4 regions of the Geodermatophilus sp. CPCC 205761 genome follow, and region 3 is predicted to be linked to each of the others. Evidence: riboswitches for the same ligand, from Rfam matches in the RefSeq annotation. Region 3 holds a riboswitch; each other region holds the start of a gene.
What was found. A riboswitch is a leader RNA that binds a small molecule or an ion and turns the genes downstream of it on or off. The one in region 3 is predicted to bind cyclic di-AMP.

Region 1: linked by a shared signal. The riboswitch ahead of MY526_RS08180 (C40 family peptidase) and the one ahead of MY526_RS20060 (transglycosylase family protein) in region 3 are both predicted to bind cyclic di-AMP.
Region 2: linked by a shared signal. The riboswitch ahead of MY526_RS09895 (M23 family metallopeptidase) and the one ahead of MY526_RS20060 (transglycosylase family protein) in region 3 are both predicted to bind cyclic di-AMP.
Region 4: linked by a shared signal. The riboswitch ahead of MY526_RS06190 (C40 family peptidase) and the one ahead of MY526_RS20060 (transglycosylase family protein) in region 3 are both predicted to bind cyclic di-AMP.

Annotation. Positions count from the first base shown of each region.
Region 1 covers NZ_JALPKQ010000010.1:49,419-53,368, forward strand. Annotated here, with positions in the region: gene MY526_RS08165 (RtcB family protein) at 1-970, shown strand, start outside; gene MY526_RS08170 (NmrA/HSCARG family protein) at 1,094-1,933, opposite strand; gene MY526_RS08175 (hypothetical protein) at 2,034-2,207, opposite strand; cyclic di-AMP (ydaO/yuaA leader) riboswitch at 2,534-2,685, shown strand; gene MY526_RS08180 (C40 family peptidase) at 2,699-3,217, shown strand; gene MY526_RS08185 (serine hydrolase) at 3,267-3,950, opposite strand, start outside.
Region 2 covers NZ_JALPKQ010000012.1:112,133-116,082, forward strand. Annotated here, with positions in the region: gene MY526_RS09885 (DUF2382 domain-containing protein) at 1-438, shown strand, start outside; gene MY526_RS09890 (hypothetical protein) at 522-1,115, shown strand; gene MY526_RS09895 (M23 family metallopeptidase) at 1,190-2,407, opposite strand; cyclic di-AMP (ydaO/yuaA leader) riboswitch at 2,439-2,535, opposite strand; gene pstS (phosphate ABC transporter substrate-binding protein PstS) at 3,025-3,950, shown strand, end outside.
Region 3 covers NZ_JALPKQ010000038.1:13,592-17,541, reverse strand. Annotated here, with positions in the region: gene MY526_RS20070 (bifunctional 3'-5' exonuclease/DNA polymerase) at 1-983, opposite strand, end outside; gene MY526_RS20065 (DNA-directed RNA polymerase subunit alpha C-terminal domain-containing protein) at 1,023-1,553, opposite strand; cyclic di-AMP (ydaO/yuaA leader) riboswitch at 1,821-1,967, shown strand; gene MY526_RS20060 (transglycosylase family protein) at 1,970-3,142, shown strand; gene MY526_RS20055 (hypothetical protein) at 3,525-3,950, opposite strand, start outside.
Region 4 covers NZ_JALPKQ010000007.1:92,383-96,332, forward strand. Annotated here, with positions in the region: gene MY526_RS06185 (DUF2568 domain-containing protein) at 1-278, opposite strand, end outside; gene MY526_RS06190 (C40 family peptidase) at 409-1,464, opposite strand; cyclic di-AMP (ydaO/yuaA leader) riboswitch at 1,480-1,623, opposite strand; gene MY526_RS06195 (phytoene desaturase family protein) at 1,975-3,531, shown strand; partial or broken gene MY526_RS06200 (YhjD/YihY/BrkB family envelope integrity protein) at 3,534-3,950, shown strand, end outside.

The DNA of each region.
Region 1 (3,950 bases), on a different contig from region 3:
GGCGGTGGGGGTCGACATCGGGTGCGGGATGGACGCCGTCCGCACCCAGTTCACGGCCGGCGACCTCCACGGGCGCAACCTCGGCGCGCTGCACGGGCAGATCTCGCGGGCGGTCCCGCTCTCGGCCGGCCGGTACAACAAGAAGCTGCGCGACTCCGCGGCCGCCCGGGTGGCGGAGCTCTGGGAGCTGCCGGGCGTGGGACAGGCCGACGGCGTCGCCGACACCTGGCCGATGCAGCTGGGGTCACTCGGATCGGGCAACCACTTCATCGAGGTGTCGCTGGACGAGGCCGACCGGGTGTGGCTGTTCCTGCACTCGGGCTCGCGCGGGGTGGGCAACCGGCTGGCGTCCAAGCACATCCGGATCGCGCAGCAGCGCTGCCGCGACGAGCACCTGCCCGACCGCGACCTGGCCTGGCTCGAGGAGGGGACGCCGGAGTTCGACGCCTACATCGAGGCGCTGGGTTGGGCGCAGCGGTTCGCCTTCCTCAACCGCGCGGAGATGATGGACCGCGTCGCCGAGCAGGTGTCCCGCTTCCTCGGCACCGAGGTCGCGCGGCAGGTGGAGATCTCCTGCCACCACAACTACACCGAGCGGGAGACGCACCTCGGGCACGACGTCTGGCTGTCCCGCAAGGGGGCCATCTCGGCGCGGCGGGGCCAGGACGGGCTGATCCCCGGGTCGATGGGGACGGCGTCCTACGTGGTGGTCGGCAGGGGCAACCCCGACGCGCTGATGTCCGCGCCGCACGGGGCCGGCCGCAACCACTCGCGCGGCGCCGCGCGGCGGCTGTTCACCCGCGCCGACCTCGATCGGCGGATGAAGGGCATCGCCTGGGGCCGGTCGGACGCCTTCCTCGACGAGCACCCGGACGCGTACAAGCCGATCGACCGTGTCATGGCCGACGCGGCCGACCTGGTCGAGGTCCGGCACACGCTGCGCCAGGTGGTCAACGTCAAGGGCGACTGACGCCCCGGGGCACATGTGTCTCCCGGGAAGCTCGTGCTCTGCCCACCACCGTGGGCAGAGCACGAGCTCCCGCAGGACACGTGCCCGGCCGCCGCCTATCCGGCGGCGCGGCGGCCGGCGCGCTCACTCCCGAGGCGACCAGCCGGTCGCCAGCCAGCCCGGGAGGTCCAGCAGGCCGGGCGCCAGCGCGCGGGTGGCCTCGATGTCGCCGCGGTAGGCGGGCGGGTGGGCGAGCCAGGTGAACATGGCGCGCGCGTCGTCGTCCAGGCCGTCGAGCGGCACCGCCTCGTAGCGGCCGGGCCGGCCGGCCCGCTCGCCGAAGGCGGCGGCGATCTGCTCGCCGGTCCGCTCGTCACCGGCGATCTCGATGCTGCCGCCGGGCACCCGGCCGGGGTCGAGGAGGACGTCGGCGGAGACCGTGCCGATGTCGGCGACGGCGATCATCTGCAGCGGCACGCCCGCCGGCAGCGGCATCCGGACGACGACCTCGCCGTCCTGCACCGCCGCCATCCAGCCCAGGTTCTCCATGAAGAAGACCGGCCGGACGACGGTCGCCGGCAGCCCCGACGCGGCCAGGTGCTCCTCGACGCGGCGCTTGCTCTCGAAGTGCGGGATGCCGGTCGAGCGCTCGGCGCCGCCGACGGAGTTGAGCACGACGTGCTCCACGCCGGCGTCCGCGGCCGCGTCGACGAGCGCGATCCCCTGGCGCTCCTCCGCCTCGGGCCCGCCGGCGCCGAACGGGGTGGTCATGGCGAACACCCGCTGCGCGCCGGAGAACGCCGTCCGCAGGCTGTCGGGGTCGGCCAGCTCGGCGCGGACGAGCTCGGCGCCCCGGTCGGCGAGGTCCCGGGCCTTGGCGGGGTCGCGGACGAGGGCGCGCACGCGGGCACCGGCGTCCAGCAGGGCGCGGGCGACGGCGCCGCCCTGCTGTCCGGTGGCACCGACGACGGCGATGACGGTCATGGGACTCCTCGGACTCGGTCTGGGCCGGCACGCGGGCGCGTGCCCCGTACGCGGCAGCGGCCCCCACCCGGGCTCGGGTGGGGGCCGCTGCGCCAGCAGATCAGTAGCGCCCGGTGCCGCGGCCCATGCCCTTGCCGCCGCCGCCCTTCTGCTGCTTCTGCTGGAAGTCCTGGATGAGCTTCTTGAGCTTGGCCTGGTTCTGCGGTTTGCGGGCCTCCTGGATGACCTTCGCCGCGATCCCCGACGCCACGAGCTTCCGGATCATGCCGGCCATGTGGGTTCCTCCTCGGTTCGGTTGACCTGCTTCGTGCCCGCCCAACGGCCGGGCCAACCACCCGGGTTCCGGCGGCAGGGCGTCGTCCGCCGATGACAGTCGGTGGTGCCACCCCGCAGGGGACGAGAACGTACGGATACCGCCGACCAGCGGTGACGGAGCCGGGCGGCTCCTCACACTGCGTCGTCCCCGCTGGTGAGGACGGCGAGCCGCGGCGTCCCCGGCCGCCGGATCCGACACCGACCCCGAATGGCGACGCCCGGCGGGGGTTCTTAGCGTTCTGCGCGGTCCAGCGGGCTCCCTCGTCGCCCACCCGTGGCGGCACCCGCCGGACACCGCCGAACCGGGCGTCGGTCGTCTACCGAGGCCCGGACCGGGGACCCACCGCAGCACTGGGGTGAAGCGCGATCCGTCGCGCCGGGCGACTCCCCCGTCCGAACCCGTCAGCTAACCCGGTAGGCGGTCGTGGAGAACAGGAGAACACGTCGTCCATGACGACTGCACGCACGACCTCTGCACGTCGCACGTTCCGTGGGATCGCCGTCGCCGTCATCGCCGGTGCCGGTATCGCGCTCTCCCCCCTGCCGGCAACGGCTGACACCGGTGGGGACGGTGGTGGGGGCGCTGCCGTCGCCGCTGCTCCGGCCGCCGCGTCGAGCGGCGCCGCCCAGGCCGCGGTCGACACCGCGCTCGCCCAGGTGGGCGACCGCTACGTGTACGGCGCGACCGGCCCGAACTCCTTCGACTGCTCGGGGCTGACGAGCTTCGCCTACAAGGCGGCGGGGATCTCCATCCCGCGCACCTCGCGGGCGCAGGCGGGCTTCGGCGCCCCGGTGGCGAAGTCGGACCTCCGGCCCGGTGACCTGGTGTTCTTCTACAGCCCGGTCTCGCACGTGGGCATGTACATCGGCAACGGCCAGATGGTGCACGCCTCGACCGCCAGCAAGCCGGTCGCCGTGGTGAACCTCGACTCGATGCCGAGCTACTCGGGCGCCCGCCGGGTCGCCTGACGCCTCGCGGTGCCCCGGCCGTCTGCTGACGGCCGGGGCACCGCGGCGGTCAGCCGATCCCGCTGAGGACGGCGGCAGCCGCGGCGTCGAGCGAGTCGCGCGCGCGGGCCCACGACGTCGAGCTCGGGAAGTCGCCGAGGAGGACGACCACCCGCCCGTCGGCGAGCTCGCCCGCCGAGTGCAGCTGCCGGCGCCCGTCGACGCAGCACATCCAGCCCTGCTTGGCCGCCACCGGCCCCGTGGCGCCGGTGCCGCTCGAGAGCAGGCCGAACCGCTGGTCGAAGCCGTCGGCGGCCGTCGCCGAGGTCGACCGCAGCCAGCCCAGGAGCCGGTCGGCGTCCCCGGGGTCGAGCAGCTGCCCGCGCGCCGCGAGGACGGCGGCGAGATCCGTGGCGCTCGTCGTCGCCTGGCCCCACTGACCCGGGATCGACGGCGGCGCGGTGGCGGTGAGCCCCAGTTCCGCGGCGACGTCGGTGACCAGCCCGGGCCCGTCGTACCGGTCCCACAGCCGGCTCATCGCGGCGTCGTCCGACCCCACGATCGCCCGCTCGGCCAGGGCGACGTCCTCGTCGGGCAGGGTCAGGGCACCGCTCTCGTCGAGCGCCAGCAGCCGGGTGACCACGAGCAGTTTCACCAGCGACGCGGTGGAGACCGGCCGGCCGGCGTCCGCGCTGGCGAGCAGCCGGTCCCCGTCGGCGTCCAGGACGACGACGGAGACGGTTCCGCCGGCGCC
Region 2 (3,950 bases), on a different contig from region 3:
GTCGACGGTGACGGCGTGGTCGACCACCCGGTCGGCCACGACACCTCCGGCCCGACCACGGACGACGCGATGACCCGTTCCGAGGAGCGGCTCACCGTCGGCACGCGCACCGAGGAGGTCGGCCGCGCCCGGCTGCGCAAGTACGTCGTCACCGAGAACGTGACCGAGACCGTGCCGGTCTCCCGCGAGGAGGTCCGGGTCGAGCGCGAGCCGATCACCGAGGGCAACGTCGGCAACGCCATGGACGGCCCCGCCATCAGCGAGGAGGAGCACGAGGTCACCCTCCACGCCGAGCGCCCGGTCGTGGCGAAGGAGGCCGTGCCGGTCGAGCGGGTGCGCCTGGACACCGAGACCGTGACCGAGCAGCAGACGGTGAGCGAGCAGGTGCGCGAGGAGCGGATCGAGGCGGACGGCGTCGAGGAGACCCGCCGCCACTGACCGACCCTCGGGGCCGGGTGGCAGCACACCCCACCCGGCCCCCCGGTGCACGACCTCCCGCTCCCACCCCTCCCAGGAGACCCATGTCCACCACTGACCACGGCGCGTCGGCCACGCGCGGCCCGGCGCGCAACGCCGTCGACGCCCAGCACGACCGCTTCGGCGGCATCAAGTGGGGCGCGGCCTTCTTCGGCTGGCTGTCCGCCAACGGCCTCGCCGTCCTGCTCGTCGCGCTGCTCTCTGCCGCAGGCGTCGCCCTCGGCCTCACCCAGGGCATCCCCAGCACCGAGGAGGCCACCCAGCAGGCCGACACCATCGGCATCGCCGGCGGCATCGCACTGCTGGTGGTCCTCTTCCTCGCGTACCTCGCCGGCGGCTACGTGGCCGGCCGCATGGCCCGGTTCGACGGCGTCCGGCAGGGGATCGCAGTCTGGGTCATCGGACTCCTGGTCGTGATCGCCCTGTCGGTCGCCGGGGTCGTGCTCGGGTCGGAGTACAACGTGCTGCAGCAGTTGAACCTGCCGCGGATCCCGATCGACGAGGGAACGGCCACCACGGCGGGGATCATCGCCCTCGTGGCGGTCCTGCTCGCCACGCTGCTCGGTGCGGTCCTCGGCGGACGGCTCGGCACCCGGTACCACCGCAGGGTCGACCGGGCCGGCTTCGACGCCGCCTGACCCGGCTGGTCCCGCGACGACGGAGGGCCCCGCACCGACTGATCGGTGCGGGGCCCTCCGTCATGCGGTCGGGCTCAGCAGGAGCCGCCGAGGTCGATGCCGTGGGCGCTGAGCCACGGCATCGGGTTCACCCGGTTCTCGTACAGACCGCCCTGGTGCACCTCGAAGTGCAGGTGGGGTCCGGTGGACTGGCCCTTGTTGCCGACCTCGGCGATCTGCTGCCCGGCGGTGACCACCTGGCCGGCGCTGACGAAGAACCGGTTCACGTGGCCGTAGAGGGTGATCTGACCGTCGCCGTGCTGGACGTAGACCGCCTGGCCGAAGCCGCTGGCCGGGCCGGCCTGCAGGACGACGCCGCCCTCGGGGACGTAGATCGGGGTGCCGATAGGGGCGGCGATGTCGACGCCCTGGTGCATGGTGCCCCAGCGCGCGCCGTAGCAGGAGGTGAGGCGCCCGGAGGTCGGCATGCCGGACGTCGTGGCGGCGCTGGCGAGGGTCTGCGCCTGCGCCTGGCGCTCGCCCCAGGCGGCGCCCGGGTCGGCGGCACCCTGGGCGGCCAGCATCCGCTCACCGGCCTGGCGGAGCTCCTCCTCGAGGCGGGCCTTCTCGGCGGCGCGGGCGTCGAACTCGGCCTGCGCCTCGGCGAGGTGGGTGTTCGCCGCCGCCTCGGCCTGGTCGGCGGCGCGGGCGAGCTCGTCGAGCCGGACGACGGCGGCCTGCGCGGCACGGTCGGCGTCGGCGACCCGCTGCTCGACGGAGAGGAACTCGGCCAGCCGGTCGGACCGGTGGTCGCCGATGACCTCCATGGTGGCGGCCTGCTGCAGCAGCTCGGTGGGGCTCTCGGCGTCGAGCAGCAGCTCGACGTCGCCGTAGCGCTGGTCGCCGCCCATGTAGGCCTGGCGGCTGAGGTCGGCGATGGCCTCCTCGGCACCGGCGACCGCGGCCCGGGCCTCGGCCAGCTCGGCCGCGGTGGCCTCGGCCTCGGCCTGGCCGGCGGCGAGCTCGGCACGGGCGACGAGGGCGGCGTCGGCGGCGGCCTCGGCCTCGACCGTCATGCGCTGCAGCTGCTCCTCGGCGGCCTTGACCTCGCCCTCGATGCGGGCGACGTCAGCCGCGAGTTGCTCCTGCTCGGAGGCTGCGGGGGTGACGGGGGCGGCGACGGCCGCGGGCGCGCCGACCAGGAGGCCGGCGAGGACGGCGCCGACGACGAGGGCCCGGCGCGGAGAGCGCAGGCGACGGCGGACGGAGGTCGGTCGGTCGAGCTCGGTGTGCAGGCGGTGCAGGGTCGCCAAGGCGACGGTTCTCCCATCCTCGCGGCCGCCTACCGAGTTAGCTGACGGGTTCGGGCCGGACGGCGCCCTACCCGCCTGCGCCCCGTGCGCAGGCAGGACTCACCCCAGTGGAACGGTGGGTCCCCGGTCCCCCCTCGATCCCCGGAGGGACGTCGGGCGGTTCGGCGGGGCCCGGCCGAGGCCCCCCGGTTGTCGGGAGGCGGAGCCCGGCTGGGCCGTCAGGAAAGCTACTACGCGTGAGGGCCACCGGTCACGATCGGGTAACACACACGGTGCGCCTCCTTGCCCGAAGGGGTGAGGATCGACTACGTGCGGTCACAGCCTGACTGCTGACGGGTGATCACGGTGCCACACCCGTCACTCCTGCCGGGACCGCACCACCCACCTGCCCCGACACGGGTGGCGGAGCCCGGCGGAAGGGAGGAGGCTGCGCGGCCGCGTCGTCACCGACAGTGCGCGTCGGCACCCCCCGGTGAGATCCCGGACACGTCTGGCCGCCACGCCCGGGCGAGCGGCCCGACTCCGGTCGCCGGCGAGTGGACCCGGAGCCGACCGCCTAGGGTCGGCGACAGCGCCCCGGGGACGATCGCCCGGGCCCCGGATCGCGGAAGGCGTGTGTGACTGCCCGGAGGAAGGTCGCGGCCGGGATCGGCGCGCTGGCGGTCGGAGCCGCCGTCGTCGCCGTCGCCGGGTACGTGCCGCCGAACGAGCGCGACCGGGCCGGCGCCGCGGCCGGCGACCTGGCGGGTGCGATCGTCGGTGCGGGAGCGAGCAGCCAGCAGGCGGCCATGCAGGGCTGGACCGCGGGCTACTCCGCCGTCCAGCCGGGGGTGACCGTCGACTACGACCCGGTCGGCTCCGGCGGCGGGCGGGAACAGTTCCTGACCGGCGGCATCGACTTCGCGGGGTCGGACGCCGCACTGGACGACGAGGAGCTCGCCGAGGCCGCGGCCCGCTGCGGCCCCGCGGGGGTGTTCGAGCTGCCCAACTACATCTCGCCGATCGCCGTCGTCCACACCGCTCCGGGCCTCGACGAGCTCGCCCTCTCCCCCACCACGCTGGCGGCCGTCTTCGCCGGGCGGATCACCCGCTGGGACGACCCGGCCATCGCCGCCGACAACCCGGGCGCACCGCTGCCCGACCTGGCCGTGACGCCGGTGCACCGCAGCGACGAGTCCGGCACCACGGAGAACTTCACCGAGTACCTGGCGGCCACGGGCGGGGACGCCTGGCCGCACGAGCCCGACGGCGAGTGGCCGGTGGCCGGCGGGGAGGCCGCCCAGGGCAACTCCGGCGTCGTGGCCGCGGTGCGCAGCGGCGTCGGCACCATCGGGTACGCGGACCTCTCCCAGGCCGGTGACCTCGGCGTCGCGCGGATCGGGGTCGGCGAGGAGTTCGTCGCCCCCTCCCCCGAGGCCGCCGCCGCCGTGGTGGAGAACGCCTCCCGCCTGGAGGGCCGCGGCGAGTTCTCCTTCGCCGTCGAGCTCGACCGCACCACGACCGAGGCCGGCCGGTACCCGATCGTCCTGGTCAGCTACCACCT
Region 3 (3,950 bases):
CGCGGCTCCAGCTGGGCGACGTCGGCGACCACGAACCGCCAGCCGTCGTCGGCGACCGCCGCGGGGCGCACCTGGGTCGGGACCGACAGGGCGCCGCCGCCGGTCGCCGCCCACCGCCCGGTGACCACGCCCCCGGGGAGAAACGACGAGCGGAACCGGCCGTCGCGCACCCAGGTCTCCAGCCAGGTCCAGCCGTTGGCCTGCAGCAGCCGTGACAGCTTCTTGTACTCCAGCAGCGGCGGGACGGCGGGGTGGTCGACCTGCTCCAGGCTCCACGACCGGGTGTCGGTCACCGGCAGCCCCGCCGCCTGCAGCGCCCGCAGCAGCACGCTCGGTGAGTCGGGGTTGAGGTCGGCGGCCCCGAGGGCCGCCCGCACCTCCCCCGCCAGCCGCTCGAGCACCGCCGGCCGCCGGCCGGCTCCCGCCCGCGGTCCGAGCAGCTCGGTCAGCAGCCGCTCGTGGACGTCGGCCCGCCAGGGCAACCCGGCGTGCGTCATCTCCGCGGCCACCAGCGCGCCGGACGACTCGGCCGCCAGGAGCAGGCCGAGGCGCGCCTGCTCCGGAGAGGCGGCGACGGCGGCCTGCTGGCGCTCGTCCTCGGCGACGGGGTCGAGCCGGTCGGCGGGGTCGTCGAGCGGGAAGAGCGCGGAGTCCGCCGCGGTCACCGGCTCCAGCGCGTCCCATCCCGGGGTGTCGTCGGCGGCCAGCAGGGCCTGGTCGACGAACGGCGTCCGCCGGAGGACGGCGTGGGCGAGTCTCAGGTCGGTGCAGCGCTCGACCCGGACGCCGGCCTCCAGGAGCGCCGGGTACCAGCGCGTGGTGTCGTCCCACACCCAGCGGACCGCCGGGCCCGCCTCCCGTGTCCGGACGTACGCGGCCAGCTCCTCGGCCGGGAGCCGGCGCACCTCGGTCGCCGTCCCGTCGTCGGCGTGCTCGCGCACCTCCACGGCCGCTCCACGGCGCCGGAGGAGGACACGGGTCACCCGTGCAGTGTCGTCGAGGTCGCCGACAGGACGACGTCGCTAGCGGCCGAGCAGCCCGCGCAGGCGGCGGACCGGCAGCTGGACCGACCACCGGGCCACCCGCCACGGCACGCCGGCCGCGGCGCGGGCCAGGCGCGCGCCCAGGTGCAGCAGGTCGGCGTACTCCGCCGGCCGGGGAGCCGCAGGCGCGGGACGAGGAGCGGAGACGGGCGGCGGGTCGGGCGGCCGCCGGTCGGGGACGAGCAGGTCGACCGCCGTGCGGCGGCGGGGGCCCCGCAGCGAGTCGAACGACGGGATGGGGGGCGCGAGCGGCGACTCCGTCTCGGCCGGCCGGGGCTCCGTGCCCGTCACCGGCGACGGACTCGGGTGCGGCTCGGGGACGACGAGCCGGATCGCCGCGATCAGGCCGGTGCCCAGCCCGGGGACCGCGGCCAGCTCCCGCCGGGTGAGCGCCGCGAGGTCGTCGACGCGGGTGACGCCGGCGCGGGTCAGCGCGGTCACCGCCCGTCCCGGCAGGCCCAGGTCGGCGATCGTCCGCGCAGGGGCGGGCCCCGTCGACCTGGTCGGCATGGCATCCGACCCTAGTGCCGCCGCCCGGCCGGCGATCGCCCGAGCCGGGCGGCCCGCCCCGGACGGACGCCACGCCAAGCCGTTCCGGCGTGTCGTGTGACGCACCGGACACGGGAACCGGCGCGTTCAGCGACGACCAGCCCATTCCCGATCCGCGTGTCGAGTGTGACCGGCGACACGGCGACAGTCGACATGACCGGTCGTAGCGTTTTGGCTGCGCTCAGCAAACAAGTGAGCGTGGCGCCGGTCCGCCAAACCCTGCCCACCGGCTGTCCTCCGAAGAACTCCGGGCAGGGGTGGGGGACCCACGTCCACGGCGCGCCGCGCGCGCCTCGGGGTGAAGCCGCGCACCGCGGCCGGGCACCGATCGTCCGAACCCGACAGCTCACCTCGCCGGCGGCGATCGGAGATCACCCATGCCCAAGCACCGCGCGCCTCGCTATGTCCGCACCAAGAAGGTCCTCTCCCGCGCCCCCGTCGCCGCCGGCGCCACCGTCGTCGGGATCGGCGTCCTGAGCTCCCCGGCCCACGCCGGCTCCACCCACGACTGGACCGGCGTCGCCGAGTGCGAGTCGGGCGGGAACTGGGGCATCAACACCGGCAACGGCTACTACGGCGGCCTGCAGTTCAGCCCGGCCACCTGGGCGGGCTTCGGGGGCACCGACCTCGCCCCCCGCGCCGACCTCGCGACCCCCGCCCAGCAGATCGAGATCGCCGAGAAGGTGCTCGCCGGTCAGGGCATCGGCGCGTGGCCGACCTGCGGCAAGCTCCTGGCCGACGGCACCACCGCGGCCGCCGCGGCGCCGGCACCGGCTCCGGCCGCCGCGCCGGCACCGGCTCCGGCCGCCGCCCCGGCGCCTGCTGCCGAGCAGCCGGCCACTCCCTCGCCGGCGGCCCCGTCCGAGGCCGACTACACGGTCGAGCGCGGCGACACGGTGGCCGAGATCGCCGCCGCCTCCGGGCAGTCGTGGCGCGCGCTCTACGAGCGCAACGTCGCCGTCATCGGCAGCAACCCCAACCTCATCTTCCCGGGCCAGGTGCTGCTGACCGCCGGGTCGGCCCCGGTCGCGGCCGCTCCGGGGGGCACCCTGGGGGCGTCCGCACCGGCCGCCGAGATCACCCCGGCCGTCGCGGCGACCCCCCTCGAGGCCGCGCCGGCCCCCGTCGTGGAGGCCGCGCCGGCCCCCGTCGTCGAGGCCGCGCCGGCTCCCGCACCGGCCGCCGCGGTCGCGGAGATCACCAACAGCGCCGGAGGCGTGCGGCCGGAGGCCCAGGCCGCCGCCGACGTCGTCGTCGCCAACGTCCCCGGTGCCGCCGGCATCACCATCGGCGGCACCCGCGCCAGCGCCGTCGACCCGCACGGCCACCCGTCCGGGCTGGCGCTGGACTACATGGTCGGCTCCGACACCGCCCTGGGCGACGCCATCACCGAGTACCACATCGCCCACTGGGACGACCTCGGCGTGGAGTACGTCATCTGGCAGCAGCGGATCCTCACCTCGCCGACCGGCGTCTGGAAGCTGATGTCCGACCGCGGCAGCGCGACGGCGAACCACATGGACCACCCGCACGTGAACTACCAGGGCTGAGCCCCCGGCAGCTCCGCGAGCTGCGCCCGAGCGCCCCCCACCTCCCCCGGGGTGGGGGGCGCTCTGGCGTCCGTGCGGGTCAGAGGTGGGCGAGGTGGACGCCGTCGATCGACCAGATCGCCGACGTGTCGCCGTGGTGACGGCCCGCAGCTCCCGGAAGCACTCGCTCAGGGCCCGCTCGTACGGCAGCTGCGGCGCCAGGAAGACGTTTCAGCTCTCCACCACGGCCAGCTGCTCGGCGAGCGGGATGTCGAAGCAGTCGACCGGCGCGGACCGGTGCGCCAGCAGCTCCCGCAGCTCGCCGGGCCCAGGGCGGTGCTGGTGCGCTCGTCCCGGTGCACGCGGCCGACCAGCGCGATCTGGACCGCGGGGAAGGCGTCGGTCAGGGCGTCGAGCACCAGCCGCCACGAGCCGGGCGACGGGTACAGCGACGGATCGCTCGACCCGGCCGGCACCACCGCGATCCGGCTCTCCACCTCGCGGTCGGACGCCAGCCGGTCGGAGGCGGCCCGCCGCGCCGAGGACGGCAGCTCGAGGCGCAGCTGAGCTCGTACTGCACCGGCTGGTGGCGCCGGGTGTCGTCGAGGACCCAGTCCCAGTCGCGGGGCACGTCCCGCATCCGCCGCGCCGAGTCCGCGCACGGTTCCAGGAACGGGTGGTCGACCGGGTGGACGGCGGCGAGGAAGGGGCAGAAGCCGGCCAGCTCCGTGGCGGTCGCGGCGTTCAGGACGACGGAGACCTCGCGGCCCGGCACCGCCGACGCGTGGCCGTGGCAGTAGTGCAGCGCCTCGACCGCGTGGCCCACCTG
Region 4 (3,950 bases), on a different contig from region 3:
GCCAGGCGCGGCGAACCCGTCGCGAGCAGCGCGGCCGCCGCCGCGCCGAAGACCACCACCTTGGTGAGGACGGCGAGCACCGCGACCTGCACGACCGCCTGCGGTGCCGCGAACAGGCCCCACAGCAAGGCCGCGACCAGCGGCGCGCCGAGGGCGAACAGCCACCGGGTGGCCGTCGAGTCGCCCGCGGTCGCCCCCCAGTGGCCGAGGGCCGCCAGGGCCGCGAGTTCGGCGGCGAACGCGACGCCGGCCCACATCCACTGCCATCCCTGCGCCATGGTCGGCTCCTCTGCGATCATCGATCTGCTTCGAGAGCAGTGTTCACACCGCAGGACGCGACGTCAAGACCCGGACACAGCGGAGCCCCGGACGCACGCGGCGTCCGGGGCTCCGGGAGCGGACGGGGTCCTAGCCGGCGATGCGGTTGAAGCGCGGGGTCGCCCCCATGTCGTCGACGCTGGCGACCTTCACGACGTCGCCGGAGGTCGGCGCGTGGACCATCTGGCCGTTGCCCAGGTAGATGCCGATGTGGCTGACCGGGCTGTAGAAGGCGACCAGGTCACCAGGGCGGGCCTCGGCCCGCGAGACCGTCCGGCCCATCTGCGACTGCAGGCGGCTGGAGTGCGGCAGGCCGATCCCGGCTGCCTTGTAGGCGTAGAGCACCAGACCGGAGCAGTCGAAGGAGCCCGGCCCCTCGGCGGCCCACACGTAGGGCTTGCCGCGCTGGGCCATGGCGGCGTCGATCGCCTTCTGGGCGGCGGCGCTGTCGGCCACCACCGGACCGGCGGCGGCCGGCTCCTCGCGCTCCGTGCGGCTGGCCCGCTCCTGGCCGGCTCCGTGGGCGGTGGCCGCGGCCGCCAGGGCGGCGCGTCGCTCGTCGGCGCTGAGCCGCGCGTAATCGGCCTGGTAGGCGGTGATCTGCTCCTGCAACTCGGCCTGCTGGGCGGCGACGGCGTCGTACTGCTGCTGGGCCTCGTCCGCCGCCCGGTCCGCCTCGGCCTGCGCCTGCGCGGCGACCTCACCGGCGGAGGCGGCCTGCTCGATCAGCCCGTTCTGGTGGCCGGCGACGGCGTCGAGCAGGTTCACCCGGTTGACGAACTCGTCAGCCGAGCCGCTGGTCATCAGGGCCCGCAGCGAGCCCATGCTCTCGCCGGTGAACGCGCTGCGGGCGATGCCCCGCACCTGCTCCTGCGCGGCGGCCACGACCGCCTGCGCCTCGGCGACCTGCGCCGCGGCGGCCTGGGCGGCGGCCTGCTGGGCCTCGAGCTCCGAACGCGCCTCGTTGAACTGCTCGGTGACGACCTCCAGCTCGTGGCCGCGGGCGGCGACGAGGGCGGCGGCCTCCTGCGAGGAGCCCGGCGCGGCACCGGCCACGGCCGGGAGGAGCGAGACGCCGATGGCGCCGACGAGGACGACGGCGGCCCGTCGCCAGGCAGCGCGACGGGACGCGCGAGGGGTCGCCATGGTGCGGCGGCTCTCCGTTCTTCCGCAGGCCGCCTACCGGGTTAGCTGACGGGTTCGGACGGGAAGTCGCCCGGCGCGGCCGGCCGGAGGCCGGGCGCGCTTCACCCCAGTGCTGCGGTGGGTCCCCGGCCCGCACCCCCGGGGAGGAGGGAGAGGCTCGGCGGCGTCCGGGGAGTGTCACCCAGGGTGGTGACGGAGCGCCCCGCCGGACATACACACCGTAATGGCCGGAACTCCGCGGTGACAATTACCTGGATGTGATTTCGTGGACTCTCGCCTCGACTCCGCAGGCGGGTGGAGCACCTGGGACCGGTGGTGCGGGTGGGGTTTGGGCGGCCGCCCACGGGAGCACGGGGACCGCATGGATCTGCAGCGACCCCTCGTGGTGCCGGCCTCGTCGGGGCGCTCGCAGGGTGCGGCAGCACCGAGACCGGCGGCCACACCGACGCCGTGCGCCACGAGCAGGACGCGACCAGGGAGGACGGCTGACCGGCCGGTTACGGTCCGCCGGTGAGCGCGCGGAGCAAGTACGACGCCGTGGTCGTCGGAGCGGGGCACAACGGCCTGGTGGCCGCGGCCTACCTGGCGCAGGGCGGCTGGTCCGTCCTGGTCCTGGAGCGGCTCGAGCGGGTGGGTGGCGCCGCGGTCAGCCAGCAGGTCTTCCCGGGCGTCGACGTCCGGCTGTCGGCCTACTCCTACCTGGTCAGCCTGCTGCCCGACCGGATCGTCGCCGACCTCGGCCTGCAGCTCACGCTGGCCGACCGCGCGGTGGCCTCGTACACCGCCGTCGCCGGGGGGCGCGGCCTGCTGGTCGAGCGCGCCGAGGGACCGGCCACCACCGCGTCCTTCCGCGAGCTGACCGGCTCGGACGCCGAGCTGGCGGGCTGGCGCCGGTTGTACGGCCGGCTGGCCATCCTCGCCGAGGACCTCGCGCCCACGCTCACCGAGCCGCTGCTCTCCCCCGCCGAGCTGACCGGCCGGCTGCGCGACCCGCGGCTGTTCACCGACCTCGTCGAGCGGCCGCTGGCCGACGTGGTCGCCGACGACCTGCACCACGACGTCGTCCGCGGGGTCGCGCTCACCGACGGGCTGATCGGCACCTTCGCCGACGTCCACGCCGCCGACGGCCTGGCCGGGCGCTGCTTCCTGTACCACCTGATCGGCAACGGCACCGGGCTGTGGCGGGTGCCGGTGGGCGGGATGGGCGCGGTCACCGGGGCCATGGCCACCGCCGCCCGCGGCGCCGGCGCGGAGCTGGTCACGCGGGCGACGGTCACGGCGATCGAGCCGCGCGCCGACAGGGTGACCGTGCACTGGACCGACGGCGACGGCGCGGAGCGGGCGGCCGACGCCCGGTTCGTCGTCTCCGGCGCGGCACCCGAGGTGCTCGACCGGCTGACCGGCGCGGCGCCGCGGACGACGCCGGACGGCGCCCAGCTCAAGGTGAACATGGTGCTGGCCCGGCTGCCCCGGCTGCGCTCGGGCGTCGACCCCGCCGTCGCCTTCGCCGGCACCTGCCACGTCGACGAGGCGGCCGGCCGGCTCGACGCCGCCTACGCCCAGGCCGCCGCGGGGGAGCTGCCCGACGTCATCCCGTTCGAGGTCTACTGCCACTCGCTGTCCGACCCGTCGATCCTCGGGCCGGCCGAGCGCGCCGCCGGGTACCAGACGCTCACGCTCTTCGGCCTGCACACGCCGGCCGGGCTGTTCCGCGCCGACCCGGTGGGCACCCGCCGCGAGGCGGTGCGTCGGGTGGTGGCGCAGCTCGACGCGCACCTGGAGGAGCCGCTGCTGGACTGCCTGGCCCGCGACGCCTCCGGTGAGCCGTGCCTGCAGGCGGCCTCCCCGCTGGACGTCGAGGCGTCGCTGGCCATGCCGGGCGGCCACATCTTCCACGGCGACCTCGCCTGGCCGGTCGCGCCGACGCCGGCGGAGGCCGGCACGTGGGGCGTGGCGACGCCGCACCCGCGGATCGTGGCGGCCTCCTCCGGGGGCACCGTGCGCGGCGGGGCGGTCAGTGGCCTGGGCGGCTACGCCGCCGCCCGGCACCTGCTGGACCGGCGCTGAGGATGGGGTCGGCCGCGCGGCTGCGGACCGAGGCGTCGTCCCTGGTCCGCGGGGCGGGGCGGCGGCTGCGCGGCCGCGACCTCGCGCTGATCGCGGCCGGGCTCACCTTCTACGCCGGCGTCGCCGTGGTGCCGCTGCTGCTGGTGGCCTTCTCGCTGACCGCGCTGCTCACCTCGCCCGGCACCGTCCGTGACCTGGCCGGCCGGCTCGCCGACCTGCTGCCGCCCCAGCTGGGAGCACCGGAGGCGCTCCGGGCCCTGGCCGACGCGGGCGTCGCCATGGGCCCGCTCGACTTCGCGCTCGCGCTGCTCCCGCTCTCGCTCTACGGCGAGGGGCTGCGGCGGGCGCTGCTGCGGTTCACCCCGCGCCGGGACACCGACACGCTCACCGGCTGGCGCGGCCGGCTGCTCGGCCTGCCC